Regions from separate parts of the Alkaliphilus crotonatoxidans genome, predicted to be linked through region 1. Evidence: a T-box and tRNA genes for the amino acid it is inferred to sense, from the RefSeq annotation. Region 1 holds a T-box; the other regions hold tRNA genes.
What was found. The T-box of region 1 lies ahead of tyrS (tyrosine--tRNA ligase). A T-box ahead of a tRNA ligase gene usually reads a tRNA of that ligase, here a tRNA-Tyr.
Positions count from the first base shown of each region.

Region 2: it encodes a tRNA-Tyr, which carries the amino acid that the T-box ahead of tyrS (tyrosine--tRNA ligase) is inferred to sense. The anticodon was not compared.
Region 3: it encodes a tRNA-Tyr, which carries the amino acid that the T-box ahead of tyrS (tyrosine--tRNA ligase) is inferred to sense. The anticodon was not compared.
Region 4: it encodes a tRNA-Tyr, which carries the amino acid that the T-box ahead of tyrS (tyrosine--tRNA ligase) is inferred to sense. The anticodon was not compared.

Region 1 is NZ_BAAHXS010000006.1:412,955-416,137, forward strand. It holds gene ACYQ1I_RS14005 (DUF362 domain-containing protein) at 1-243, shown strand, start outside; gene tyrS (tyrosine--tRNA ligase) at 306-1,532, opposite strand; T-box leader at 1,624-1,836, opposite strand; gene ACYQ1I_RS14015 (hypothetical protein) at 2,021-3,121, shown strand.
Region 2 is NZ_BAAHXS010000005.1:155,716-158,898, reverse strand. It holds rRNA gene ACYQ1I_RS12050 (23S ribosomal RNA) at 1-181, shown strand, start outside; rRNA gene rrf (5S ribosomal RNA) at 358-474, shown strand; tRNA gene ACYQ1I_RS12040 (tRNA-Asn) at 481-555, shown strand; tRNA gene ACYQ1I_RS12035 (tRNA-Leu) at 561-649, shown strand; tRNA gene ACYQ1I_RS12030 (tRNA-Met) at 664-739, shown strand; tRNA gene ACYQ1I_RS12025 (tRNA-Met) at 748-824, shown strand; tRNA gene ACYQ1I_RS12020 (tRNA-Glu) at 834-908, shown strand; tRNA gene ACYQ1I_RS12015 (tRNA-Val) at 953-1,028, shown strand; tRNA gene ACYQ1I_RS12010 (tRNA-Asp) at 1,058-1,134, shown strand; tRNA gene ACYQ1I_RS12005 (tRNA-Thr) at 1,149-1,224, shown strand; tRNA gene ACYQ1I_RS12000 (tRNA-Tyr) at 1,230-1,314, shown strand; tRNA gene ACYQ1I_RS11995 (tRNA-Leu) at 1,328-1,410, shown strand; tRNA gene ACYQ1I_RS11990 (tRNA-Gly) at 1,437-1,511, shown strand; tRNA gene ACYQ1I_RS11985 (tRNA-His) at 1,518-1,593, shown strand; tRNA gene ACYQ1I_RS11980 (tRNA-Gln) at 1,604-1,679, shown strand; tRNA gene ACYQ1I_RS11975 (tRNA-Lys) at 1,683-1,758, shown strand; tRNA gene ACYQ1I_RS11970 (tRNA-Cys) at 1,766-1,840, shown strand; tRNA gene ACYQ1I_RS11965 (tRNA-Arg) at 1,842-1,918, shown strand; tRNA gene ACYQ1I_RS11960 (tRNA-Asn) at 2,242-2,316, shown strand; tRNA gene ACYQ1I_RS11955 (tRNA-Leu) at 2,322-2,410, shown strand; tRNA gene ACYQ1I_RS11950 (tRNA-Thr) at 2,416-2,491, shown strand; tRNA gene ACYQ1I_RS11945 (tRNA-Gly) at 2,502-2,575, shown strand; tRNA gene ACYQ1I_RS11940 (tRNA-Ser) at 2,595-2,683, shown strand; tRNA gene ACYQ1I_RS11935 (tRNA-Ser) at 2,700-2,791, shown strand; tRNA gene ACYQ1I_RS11930 (tRNA-Ile) at 2,815-2,891, shown strand; tRNA gene ACYQ1I_RS11925 (tRNA-Phe) at 2,900-2,975, shown strand; gene ACYQ1I_RS11920 (ribonuclease H-like domain-containing protein) at 3,062-3,183, opposite strand, start outside.
Region 3 is NZ_BAAHXS010000004.1:217,203-220,385, forward strand. It holds gene ACYQ1I_RS03415 (aspartate aminotransferase family protein) at 1-810, opposite strand, end outside; tRNA gene ACYQ1I_RS03420 (tRNA-Phe) at 1,043-1,118, opposite strand; tRNA gene ACYQ1I_RS03425 (tRNA-Lys) at 1,127-1,202, opposite strand; tRNA gene ACYQ1I_RS03430 (tRNA-Gly) at 1,211-1,285, opposite strand; tRNA gene ACYQ1I_RS03435 (tRNA-Leu) at 1,311-1,393, opposite strand; tRNA gene ACYQ1I_RS03440 (tRNA-Tyr) at 1,407-1,491, opposite strand; tRNA gene ACYQ1I_RS03445 (tRNA-Thr) at 1,497-1,572, opposite strand; tRNA gene ACYQ1I_RS03450 (tRNA-Asp) at 1,587-1,663, opposite strand; tRNA gene ACYQ1I_RS03455 (tRNA-Val) at 1,693-1,768, opposite strand; tRNA gene ACYQ1I_RS03460 (tRNA-Glu) at 1,819-1,893, opposite strand; tRNA gene ACYQ1I_RS03465 (tRNA-Asn) at 1,900-1,974, opposite strand; rRNA gene rrf (5S ribosomal RNA) at 1,981-2,097, opposite strand; rRNA gene ACYQ1I_RS03475 (23S ribosomal RNA) at 2,272-3,183, opposite strand, start outside.
Region 4 is NZ_BAAHXS010000004.1:231,252-234,434, reverse strand. It holds rRNA gene ACYQ1I_RS03670 (23S ribosomal RNA) at 1-819, shown strand, start outside; rRNA gene rrf (5S ribosomal RNA) at 994-1,110, shown strand; tRNA gene ACYQ1I_RS03660 (tRNA-Asn) at 1,117-1,191, shown strand; tRNA gene ACYQ1I_RS03655 (tRNA-Glu) at 1,198-1,272, shown strand; tRNA gene ACYQ1I_RS03650 (tRNA-Val) at 1,323-1,398, shown strand; tRNA gene ACYQ1I_RS03645 (tRNA-Asp) at 1,428-1,504, shown strand; tRNA gene ACYQ1I_RS03640 (tRNA-Thr) at 1,519-1,594, shown strand; tRNA gene ACYQ1I_RS03635 (tRNA-Tyr) at 1,600-1,684, shown strand; tRNA gene ACYQ1I_RS03630 (tRNA-Leu) at 1,698-1,780, shown strand; tRNA gene ACYQ1I_RS03625 (tRNA-Gly) at 1,806-1,880, shown strand; tRNA gene ACYQ1I_RS03620 (tRNA-Lys) at 1,889-1,964, shown strand; tRNA gene ACYQ1I_RS03615 (tRNA-Met) at 1,989-2,064, shown strand; rRNA gene ACYQ1I_RS03610 (16S ribosomal RNA) at 2,295-3,183, shown strand, end outside.

The DNA of each region.
Region 1 (3,183 bases):
GCCTCCACCGATGCCCTGGCGGCAGATGCCATTGGGGCCAGGCTCATGGGATTTTTACCCCAGGCCATTCACTACCTCTACGAACTGTATCAGCAGGCTCAAGGTGAGGTAGACCCAAAAAAAATGGAAATTAAGGGTATAGCCCTTGAGGAAGCAGAGCGAATTTTCACCGTGGCGGCCTATGGGGAAGCAATTACAATAGATAAAAACAATCAATTAAAAGGTATACATGGGAATCAATAATTTTTTTACAAAAAACCACAGCAGAATATCTTTTTTGCTGTGGTTTCTTTATAATATAAAATCTAGACTAGCTTTACCTGATGGTAGCCCTTTTTCCCCTTTTTAAGCATTATTGAGCCATCCTTAAAGTCCTTTAATCCTAAAACCAAATTAAAATCATCTATCTTTTCATCATCTATGGTGAGGCCACCCTGCTGAATGAGCCTTCGGCCTTCTCCCCGGGAGGAGGCCAGACCTGTTTTGATTAACAGGTTTAAAATATCTATTCCTTCAGAAAATTCGGCGGAGGAAATTTCAGTGGTGGGTACAGAGCCTCCCAGAGAACCCCTTCCAAATAAACCTCTGGCTGCCTCCTGGGCCTTGGTGGCTTCTTCTTCTCCGTGTACCAGTTTAGTGACCTCAAAGGCTAGAATTTCTTTGGCTTGATTAATTTCTGCCCCTTCCAAAGCACTTAGGCGGCGAACCTCGTCCATTGGAATAAAGGTCAACAGGGCCAAACACCGTTCAACATCCCTGTCGTCTACATTTCTCCAGTATTGGTAGAATTCAAAGGGCGATGTTTTTTCTGGATTTAGCCAAATGGCCCCGGATTGGGTTTTACCCATTTTTTTGCCTTCACTGGTGGTTAGAAGGGTAAAGGTCATACCATAGGCAGCTTCACCCTCTACTCGCCTGATTAAGTCAGCCCCCGCAATAATGTTTGACCATTGGTCGTCGCCGCCCAATTGCAGGCGGCAGCCGTATCTTCTATGAAGCTCCAGGAAATCGTAGGCCTGCATAATCATATAGTTAAATTCCAGGAAGGACAGCCCCTTTTCCATTCTGCTTTTAAAGCATTCAGCAGTCAGCATACGGTTAACGGAAAAGTGCCTTCCAATTTCTCGTAAAAAGGAAACATAATTTAAGCCTGACAGCCAATCAGCATTATTGGCTAAAACCGCCTTACCCTCTGAAAAGTCCAAAAAGTTACTGGTTTGCTCCACAAAACATTGCCCATTATGCTGTATTTCTTCAGGGGTTAGCATTTTTCTCATATCGGTTCGGCCCGACGGGTCACCCACCATGGCTGTACCGCCGCCAATTAAAAAGATCGGTTTATGTCCTGCCCTTTGTAAGTGGGCCATGGCAACTACCTGAAGAAAATGTCCTACATGCAGGCTGTCGGCAGTGGGATCAAAGCCAATATAAAAGGTGACAGGCCCTTTTCCCAAAAGGTCTTTGATTTCTTCCTCATGGGTGGTTTGCTGAATAAAGCCTCTTTCCTTTAAAATATCAAATACATTTTCCATTGACTCAACCTCCTATAGCGTTTGGGGAAAGTCTCTTTTAATTTTAAGGAGCACTTTCCAACTAGATTATAAAAAAAGGGCCCTTCTCTCCAAAAAGGACGAGAAAGACCCGTGGTACCACCTTAATTCGCATTGTTTAAATAAATGCCTCTAGCCCATCATAACGGATGGGAAACCGTCGAGGCTTTTCACCTCGAAGCTCCAGGCTGTAATTCATCCCTTCATGTGCTATAGATCTTTCACCAGCCGATCTACTCTCTAATTTGTAACCATGGGGACTACTAAAACCCTTCATTGCCATATATTTTATATTTAACATAGCTTACCATATCATGATACCAAATTCAAGGGAAATATATAAAATTATTCTTATGTTATCTTATTTGTATGCTTTTTATTCATTGGTGGTAATTATATCTAAGGTTACTAATTATTTCTTATGTAAACCATCCTCTGAATTTTGTATAATAGGGCTAGGGATTTGTTGATTGGAACCATTAAAAAGCAGTGAAAGGAATGGAAAAATGAATATCAATAAGCATCTTAAATGGATGATACCGATATGTGGTACACTGCTGGGATCAGCTATAGCAGTTTATGGTATGCACCATCAGTTCCTGGAAAAGCCTATGGCGGCCAGTTATCTACTAGAGATGGATGAAGTAGGCTACATAGAACAAAATCAATTTCAAAATGGTAAATTTGAAACTGCTGAAGAAAATCCTGAACAAGAGGAAGAAGAAGCATCAGACCTTGGGGAAGAGGAAGAAGACCTTGAGGAAAATAAAGAGGAGGAAGAAAAGAAGGATTCTGAAAAAGATCTTCAGGGAAAGGAAGATATTCAGGTACCGCCGTCAACAGATAGTGGAAACAAAGCACCTGAAAAGGAAATACCGCCTAAAGCAGTGGAGCCAGTAAATCGTGGTGAGGTAGAAAGGGATAAGCTCTTAAAACAGGATTTAAATTCCTACATATTAGATGTTATTAAAACCTATTCTTCTGGCAATTATCCTTATCTATTGAATAATGACTATGCAAATTATAATGGGGTGACAACCAACCTGTATTATCAGGATCAATTACTTTTAAAGGCCCATCCCAACGGCAGCAAAGCCAGCCATTGTGTGGGAATTACCTTCGAGGTATTCTTCAAGGCCATGATGAATCGAAATGAAAAATTAGGCTTGCCAAAGGATGATTTTAACGGCATGACATGGAATGAACTTTATGATTTTGCCCTTGGGTGGTTTGTAGCCAATGGCAATAAGGCTCAAAACAATGCGGCCCGTGTAATTGAAAAATATGGGTTAGGTAAAGTTGTTACCAATTTAGAAGAGGTTAAAGCAGGTGATATCATTGACTTTAGCAGAGAGAACCATACGGGCCACACTGTTATTTTTATCAATTGGATACGGGATAACGGAAAGATTGTAGGCTTAAAATATTGGTCCAGCCAGGGCTCTACCAATGGAATCAGCTATAATGAAGAGTATTTTAATATTCCCAAAGGTGATGGAAGCAAATATGGTAATGTCATAATAGACCAACTTTATATTGGTCGTGTACTCTCAGTAAATGAATATCAGTAAATGAATGTTTTTTTCAAACCAGGAGGTAGACATAAATATGATCTGCCTCCTAATTTTATTGG
Region 2 (3,183 bases), on a different contig from region 1:
GGGTAGCTATGTATGGCAGGGATAAGTGCTGAAGGCATCTAAGCACGAAGCCCCCCTCAAGATAAGATTTCCCATCCGAAAGGAGTAAGACCCCAGACAGACTATCTGGTTGATAGGTCGGAGGTGTAAGTGCAGTAATGTACTGAGCTGACCGATACTAATAGGTCGAGGGCTTGACCAAAAAAATATATTCAGCTTACTTGACATTGTGTGGTTTTGAGGGAATATAAGCAGATGGCCGAAATTTATAATTTCGTGGCAGTTGCTTAGTTAAAAATTAAGTTGCTCATATCCTTAGGTTTATGATATACTAGATGAGCTAATTAATTTTTAACCTCAAAAATTTAATTAAAAAAATGCCGTGACAATAGCGAAGGGGTCACACCTGTTCCCATCCCGAACACAGTAGTTAAGCCCTTCTGCGCTGATGGTACTTGGAGGGCAGCCTCCTGGGAGAGTAGGACGTTGCGGCATGAATGTTCCAGAGTAGCTCAATGGTGGAGCACCCGGCTGTTAACCGGTAGGTTGGAGGTTCGAGTCCTCTCTCTGGAGCCAAACGTGCCGAAGTGGCGGAACTGGCAGACGCACAGGACTTAAAATCCTGCGGTCCCTCAAGACCGTACCGGTTCGATTCCGGTCTTCGGCACCATTTTAAAAAAATATCGCGGGGTGGAGCAGTTGGCAGCTCGTCGGGCTCATAACCCGGAGGTCGCAGGTTCAAGTCCTGCCCCCGCAACCAACAAATATGGCGGCATAGCTCAGATGGCTAGAGCGTTCGGTTCATACCCGAAAGGTCACAGGTTCGATCCCCGTTGCCGCTACCAACTATATTTGGCCCCTTGGTCAAGCGGTTAAGACACCGCCCTTTCACGGCGGTAACAGGGGTTCGATTCCCCTAGGGGTCACCATTTTAAGAAATCAGAGGTCAAGTCAGTTTTGACCTCTAGGATATGGGCGCATAGCTCAGCTGGGAGAGCACCTGCCTTACAAGCAGGGGGTCACAGGTTCGATCCCTGTTGTGCCCACCATATTAGAATTTTCAAACAACATGCATTATGGCCCGGTAGTTCAGTTGGTTAGAATGCCAGCCTGTCACGCTGGAGGTCGAGGGTTCGAGCCCCTTCCGGGTCGCCATATTAATTTAATATGCTGGTGTAGCTCAACTGGTAGAGCAGCTGACTTGTAATCAGCAGGTTGCGGGTTCGAGTCCCATCACCAGCTCCATAAGTGGAGGGATTCCCGAGTGGCCAAAGGGGGCAGACTGTAAATCTGTTGTCGACGACTTCGAAGGTTCGAATCCTTCTCCCTCCACCATTTAAAAATACATGCGGGTGTGGCGGAATTGGCAGACGCACTAGACTTAGGATCTAGCGGGCGACCGTGGGGGTTCAAGTCCCTCCACCCGCACCATAAAAGAAAAATTATTTTAAGAAAATGCGGAAGTGGCTCAGTGGTAGAGCATCGCCTTGCCAAGGCGAGGGTCGCGGGTTCGAGTCCCGTCTTCCGCTCCAAATATGGTGGGTGTAGTCAAGCGGTTAAGACACAGGATTGTGGCTCCTGCATGCGTGGGTTCGAATCCCATCATCCACCCCATTAAATATATTGGGATATAGCCAAGTCGGTAAGGCAACGGACTTTGACTCCGTCATTCGCAGGTTCGAGTCCTGCTATCCCAGCCATTTGATCCATTAGCTCAGTCGGTAGAGCACCTGACTTTTAATCAGGGTGTCCCGCGTTCGAGTCGCGGATGGATCACCATTTTTACGGCGGCATAGCCAAGTGGTAAGGCAGAGGTCTGCAAAACCTTTATTCCCCAGTTCAAATCTGGGTGTCGCCTCCATGCGCCCATAGCTCAGCTGGATAGAGTGTCTGACTACGAATCAGAAGGTCGGGAGTTCGAATCTCTCTGGGCGCACCAGTTTAAAAATGCAAAAAATCAAGGTGATCACCTTGATTTTTTCATATCATTTAATTTTAAAAGTTATCAATCCTAATTCATCAGGTCTTTACAAAGGACAATCTTGAATATTGAAGCTGCAACTGAATTAATAGCGCCTTTAAATAAAAGGAAGGATTTTTTGATAATAAATAGGTTATAATAAATATTATTCAGTTAGTTCTTGTTAGGAAAAAAGTGTTTACAATTGATTAAATTTGTCGTATAATAATACTTGTCGCTACAGAGAAACGGCACATCAAATGATTGGGAACTAAAATTTCTATGGCGTATCAAATTAATATTCCAGAGTAGCTCAATGGTGGAGCACCCGGCTGTTAACCGGTAGGTTGGAGGTTCGAGTCCTCTCTCTGGAGCCAAATATGCCGAAGTGGCGGAACTGGCAGACGCACAGGACTTAAAATCCTGCGGTCCCTCAAGACCGTACCGGTTCGATTCCGGTCTTCGGCACCATCCAAGCTGGTGTAGCTCAATTGGCAGAGCAGCTGATTTGTAATCAGCAGGTTGCGGGTTCGAGTCCCATCACCAGCTCCAACTATGTAATGCGGGTGTAGTTCAGTGGTAGAACTTCAGCCTTCCAAGCTGACCGCGAGGGTTCGATTCCCTTCACCCGCTCCAATTTAAACGCTATAAATTTGGAGAGGTGTCCGAGTGGTTTAAGGAGCTGGTCTTGAAAACCAGTGACTCCGCAAGGGGCCGTGGGTTCGAATCCCACCCTCTCCGCCAGCATTAAATTTAAATTGGAGAAGTACTCAAGTAGGCTGAAGAGGACGGTTTGCTAAACCGTTAGGTCGTGTAAGCGGCGCGCGGGTTCGAATCCCGCCTTCTCCGCCAGCCAGGTAACAATATTAAATTGTGGGCTTATAGCTCAGCAGGTTAGAGCGCACGCCTGATAAGCGTGAGGTCGGTAGTTCGAGTCTACTTAAGCCCACCATTTTTTATGCCCAGATAGCTCAGTCGGTAGAGCAGGGGACTGAAAATCCCCGTGTCGGTGGTTCGATTCCGCCTCTGGGCACCAGTTTATTCAGTAAAAAACCACTTAATAATCATTATTAAGTGGTTTTTTTATTGTGTATTTATATTGCTTCCCCCTAGGACGGAGTACTAGCCTTGATTATTTAATATTCCCCTGATGAGATGATTGATAAATTCAATCAGAAAGCTATGATTTTCTTCCTTGGTCACACTTACCTCCATCATACCTTCATAAATAACATCCCTGGCAA
Region 3 (3,183 bases), on a different contig from region 1:
TATGCAAAGAATATCTGGCTCTATTAATTCCTGTTGGCAGGCAAACCAATAACCAGTTCTGCCTAACCCTGTTTGAACTTCATCTATAATCAGTAAAATTCCCTTAGTCTTTAAAATGTCAGCAGCTTCTTTCAAATAACCCTTTGGAGGAAGGATTACCCCTCCTTCTCCCTGGATTGGTTCGATAATAAAGGCTGCAATATCATCATACCTGTCAACTACCTGTTGTAGGCTAGAAAGGTCTCCATAGATAACCTGTTCAGTCATTGGCATTAATGGATTAAAAAATTTTTTATATTTATCTCTTCCTGTTACTGAAAGGGCCCCCATCGACTTTCCATGGAAGGAGCCTTTGCAATAGATTATTCTCGCTTTACCCGTAGCTATTTTAGCCAGTTTAATAGCCCCTTCCACAGCTTCAGCACCACTATTGCAAAAAAAAGTATGCTTTAAATCACCAGGCGCTATTAAAGCCAAATTTTTTGCCAAGGCCACTGGAATGGCGTTGATTGAGGTTTGTAATAAATTCGGTAATTCCATTACCTGCTTTAGACTCTCAATAATTCCATCGTGATTATGACCAAGATTTAAGGCTCCATAGGCCCCTAAAAAGTCCAGATATACCCTGTGGTTTTCATCCCACAGTTTATTTCCTTTAGCCTTTATGAACTTTTTATTAAGGCCCAAAAGCTTTAGTAATGTAACAAAATGGGAATTGATATAGCTCCTATGTCCTTCCTCGGTTTCCGCCTGAGTCATCTCTAAGGCTGAATCAATTGAAATTAACCTTTCTTCTGCAATTTTTTGCATTTTTATAACTTCCTTTCCTTTATGATTAAAGGATTATGATTCCTTTGTATTTAGAGTAATTTCCATTTTTATCAAGTTTTATTCGATAATAAAAAAAAAGCCGCCCTTGGGCCGGCAAGGCATGGTATATTTTAACCATGCCTTTCTTGTTCATATGAATTTATAATTTTTTTATTGAGAATATTACAGTTCAAAAAAATAAAAAACGCCTATAGTTGGCGTCTTTTTAAATTGGTGCCCAGAGGCGGAATCGAACCACCGACACGAGGATTTTCAGTCCTCTGCTCTACCGACTGAGCTATCTGGGCAAATAAAATGGTGACCCATCAGGGGATCGAACCCTGGACACCCTGATTAAGAGTCAGGTGCTCTACCAGCTGAGCTAATGAGTCACATTTAATGGAGCGGAAGACGGGACTCGAACCCGCGACCCTCGCCTTGGCAAGGCGATGCTCTACCACTGAGCCACTTCCGCATATATCGAAGTGATTTTTCTTTTATGGTGCGGGTGGAGGGACTTGAACCCCCACGGTCGCCCGCTAGATCCTAAGTCTAGTGCGTCTGCCAATTCCGCCACACCCGCATGTATTTTTAAATGGTGGAGGGAGAAGGATTCGAACCTTCGAAGTCGTCGACAACAGATTTACAGTCTGCCCCCTTTGGCCACTCGGGAATCCCTCCACTTATGGAGCTGGTGATGGGACTCGAACCCGCAACCTGCTGATTACAAGTCAGCTGCTCTACCAGTTGAGCTACACCAGCATATTAAATTAATATGGCGACCCGGAAGGGACTCGAACCCTCGACCTCCAGCGTGACAGGCTGGCATTCTAACCAACTGAACTACCGGGCCATAATACATGTTGTTTACAAATTCAAATATGGTGGGCACAACAGGGATCGAACCTGTGACCCCCTGCTTGTAAGGCAGGTGCTCTCCCAGCTGAGCTATGCGCCCAATAAAATCTCTTTCTGACTTCCAACTTCTCATTTCTCAAATCTAAATGATGGTGACCCCTAGGGGAATCGAACCCCTGTTACCGCCGTGAAAGGGCGGTGTCTTAACCGCTTGACCAAGGGGCCATGCTTTGGCTCCAGAGAGAGGACTCGAACCTCCAACCTACCGGTTAACAGCCGGGTGCTCCACCATTGAGCTACTCTGGAACATTCATGCCGCAACGTCCTACTCTCCCAGGAGGCTGCCCTCCAAGTACCATCAGCGCAGAAGGGCTTAACTACTGTGTTCGGGATGGGAACAGGTGTGACCCCTTCGCTATTGTCACGGCATTTTTTAATTAAATTTTTGAGGTTGAAAATTAATTAGCTCATCTAGTATATCATAAACCTAAGGATATGAGCAACTTAATTTTTAACTAAGCGACTGCCACAAAATTATAAATTTCGGCCATCTGCTTATATTCCCTCAAAACCACACAATGTCAAGTAAGCTGAATATATTTTTTGGTCAAGCCCTCGACCTATTAGTATCGGTCAGCTCAGTACATTACTGCACTTACACCTCCGACCTATCAACCAGATAGTCTGTCTGGGGTCTTACTCCTTTCGGATGGGAAATCTTATCTTGAGGGGGGCTTCGTGCTTAGATGCCTTCAGCACTTATCCCTGCCATACATAGCTACCCAGCGATGCCCTTGGCAGAACAACTGGTACACCAGAGGTATGTCCATCCCGGTCCTCTCGTACTAAGGACAGCTCCTCTCAAATTTCCTACGCCCGCGACGGATAGGGACCGAACTGTCTCACGACGTTCTGAACCCAGCTCGCGTACCACTTTAATGGGCGAACAGCCCAACCCTTGGGACCTAATACAGCCCCAGGATGTGATGAGCCGACATCGAGGTGCCAAACCTCCCCGTCGATGTGGACTCTTGGGGGAGATAAGCCTGTTATCCCCGGGGTAGCTTTTATCCGTTGAGCGATGGCCCTTCCACTCGGAACCACCGGATCACTAAGCCCGACTTTCGTCCTTGCTCGACCTGTATGTCTCGCAATCAAGCTCCCTTATGCCTTTGCACTCTACGCACGATTTCCGACCGTGCTGAGGGAACCTTTGGGCGCCTCCGTTACTTTTTAGGAGGCGACCGCCCCAGTCAAACTGCCCACCTGACAGTGTCCCAAGACCGGATTCACGGTCTATGGTTAGAACTTCAGTACTACAAGAGTGGTATCCCAAGGATGACTCCACCAAAACTGGCGTTCTGGCTTCTAAGTCTCCCACCTATCCTGTACATGTAGTACCAAAATCCAATGTCAAGCTACAGTAAAGCTCCACGGGGTCTTTCCGTCCTGTCGCGGGTAACCAGCATCTTCACTGGTATTACAATTTCACCGGGTCTATTGTTGAGACAGTGC
Region 4 (3,183 bases), on a different contig from region 1:
GTAGCTTGACATTGGATTTTGGTACTACATGTACAGGATAGGTGGGAGACTTAGAAGCCAGAACGCCAGTTTTGGTGGAGTCATCCTTGGGATACCACTCTTGTAGTACTGAAGTTCTAACCATAGACCGTGAATCCGGTCTTGGGACACTGTCAGGTGGGCAGTTTGACTGGGGCGGTCGCCTCCTAAAAAGTAACGGAGGCGCCCAAAGGTTCCCTCAGCACGGTCGGAAATCGTGCGTAGAGTGCAAAGGCATAAGGGAGCTTGATTGCGAGACATACAGGTCGAGCAAGGACGAAAGTCGGGCTTAGTGATCCGGTGGTTCCGAGTGGAAGGGCCATCGCTCAACGGATAAAAGCTACCCCGGGGATAACAGGCTTATCTCCCCCAAGAGTCCACATCGACGGGGAGGTTTGGCACCTCGATGTCGGCTCATCACATCCTGGGGCTGTATTAGGTCCCAAGGGTTGGGCTGTTCGCCCATTAAAGTGGTACGCGAGCTGGGTTCAGAACGTCGTGAGACAGTTCGGTCCCTATCCGTCGCGGGCGTAGGAAATTTGAGAGGAGCTGTCCTTAGTACGAGAGGACCGGGATGGACATACCTCTGGTGTACCAGTTGTTCTGCCAAGGGCATCGCTGGGTAGCTATGTATGGCAGGGATAAGTGCTGAAGGCATCTAAGCACGAAGCCCCCCTCAAGATAAGATTTCCCATCCGAAAGGAGTAAGACCCCAGACAGACTATCTGGTTGATAGGTCGGAGGTGTAAGTGCAGTAATGTACTGAGCTGACCGATACTAATAGGTCGAGGGCTTGACCAAAAAATATATTCAGCTTACTTGACATTGTGTGGTTTTGAGGGAATATAAGCAGATGGCCGAAATTTATAATTTTGTGGCAGTCGCTTAGTTAAAAATTAAGTTGCTCATATCCTTAGGTTTATGATATACTAGATGAGCTAATTAATTTTCAACCTCAAAAATTTAATTAAAAAATGCCGTGACAATAGCGAAGGGGTCACACCTGTTCCCATCCCGAACACAGTAGTTAAGCCCTTCTGCGCTGATGGTACTTGGAGGGCAGCCTCCTGGGAGAGTAGGACGTTGCGGCATGAATGTTCCAGAGTAGCTCAATGGTGGAGCACCCGGCTGTTAACCGGTAGGTTGGAGGTTCGAGTCCTCTCTCTGGAGCCAAAGCATGGCCCCTTGGTCAAGCGGTTAAGACACCGCCCTTTCACGGCGGTAACAGGGGTTCGATTCCCCTAGGGGTCACCATCATTTAGATTTGAGAAATGAGAAGTTGGAAGTCAGAAAGAGATTTTATTGGGCGCATAGCTCAGCTGGGAGAGCACCTGCCTTACAAGCAGGGGGTCACAGGTTCGATCCCTGTTGTGCCCACCATATTTGAATTTGTAAACAACATGTATTATGGCCCGGTAGTTCAGTTGGTTAGAATGCCAGCCTGTCACGCTGGAGGTCGAGGGTTCGAGTCCCTTCCGGGTCGCCATATTAATTTAATATGCTGGTGTAGCTCAACTGGTAGAGCAGCTGACTTGTAATCAGCAGGTTGCGGGTTCGAGTCCCATCACCAGCTCCATAAGTGGAGGGATTCCCGAGTGGCCAAAGGGGGCAGACTGTAAATCTGTTGTCGACGACTTCGAAGGTTCGAATCCTTCTCCCTCCACCATTTAAAAATACATGCGGGTGTGGCGGAATTGGCAGACGCACTAGACTTAGGATCTAGCGGGCGACCGTGGGGGTTCAAGTCCCTCCACCCGCACCATAAAAGAAAAATCACTTCGATATATGCGGAAGTGGCTCAGTGGTAGAGCATCGCCTTGCCAAGGCGAGGGTCGCGGGTTCGAGTCCCGTCTTCCGCTCCATTAAATGTGACTCATTAGCTCAGCTGGTAGAGCACCTGACTCTTAATCAGGGTGTCCAGGGTTCGATCCCCTGATGGGTCACCATTTGAAAAGCAATATCAGTAATATCGCGGGGTGGAGCAGTTGGTAGCTCGTCGGGCTCATAACCCGAAGGTCACAGGTTCAAGTCCTGTCCCCGCAACCAAATTTATATAATTAACTTTATCAATCGCTTTCTTTTTATAAAATAAAAGAAGCGATAAAAAAATCTTTAAAATCACTTGACAAGAAACGTCAAAAGTGATATAGTATAAAAGTCGCCACTTGAGGGCGAAGGGGCCTAAGGCCTTGGATTTACAGGTCTTTGAAAACTGAACAGTATAGATATTAAGCCAGCATATAAAAGTCATTTTAAAATGACACCCAGAAATTTTTTTGATTAAGAGTTTGATCCTGGCTCAGGATGAACGCTGGCGGCGTGCCTAACACATGCAAGTCGAGCGGGCTGACGCTCAACACTGAGAATTCAGTATTTTGTCTAAATAGCCAGCGTCAAGGACGGAAGTATGGAGTCCTTCACGCGTTATTTAAGTGACAACACATGTTGTAAAGTGAACTGAATTTTGAGTGTTGAGCGGAAGCTAGCGGCGGACGGGTGAGTAACGCGTGGGCAACCTGCCCTGTACTGAGGGACAACAACGGGAAACCGTTGCTAATACCTCATAATACCTTTTAAAGGCATCTTTTTAAGGTCAAAGATTTATCGGTACAGGATGGGCCCGCGTCTGATTAGCTAGTTGGTGGGGTAATGGCCCACCAAGGCGACGATCAGTAGCCGACCTGAGAGGGTGATCGGCCACACTGGAACTGAGACACGGTCCAGACTCCTACGGGAGGCAGCAGTGGGGAATATTGCACAATGGGCGAAAGCCTGATGCAGCAACGCCGCGTGAGCGATGAAGGCCTTCGGGTCGTAAAGCTCTGTCCTAAGGGAAGAAATTTGACGGTACCTTGGGAGGAAGCCCCGGCTAACTACGTGCCAGCAGCCGCGGTAATACGTAGGGGGCAAGCGTTATCCGGAATCACTGGGCGTAAAGGGTGCGTAGGCGGTCTTACAAGTCAGGGGTGAAAGGCTACGGCTCAACCGTAGTAAGCCTTTGAAACTGTAGGACTTGAGTGCAGGAGAGGAAAGTGGAATTCCTAGTGTAGCGGTGAAATGCGTAGATATTAGGAGGAACACCAGTGGCGAAGGCGACTTTCTGGACTGTAACTGACGCTGAGGCACGAAAGTGTGGGGAGCAAACAGGATTAGATACCCTGGTAG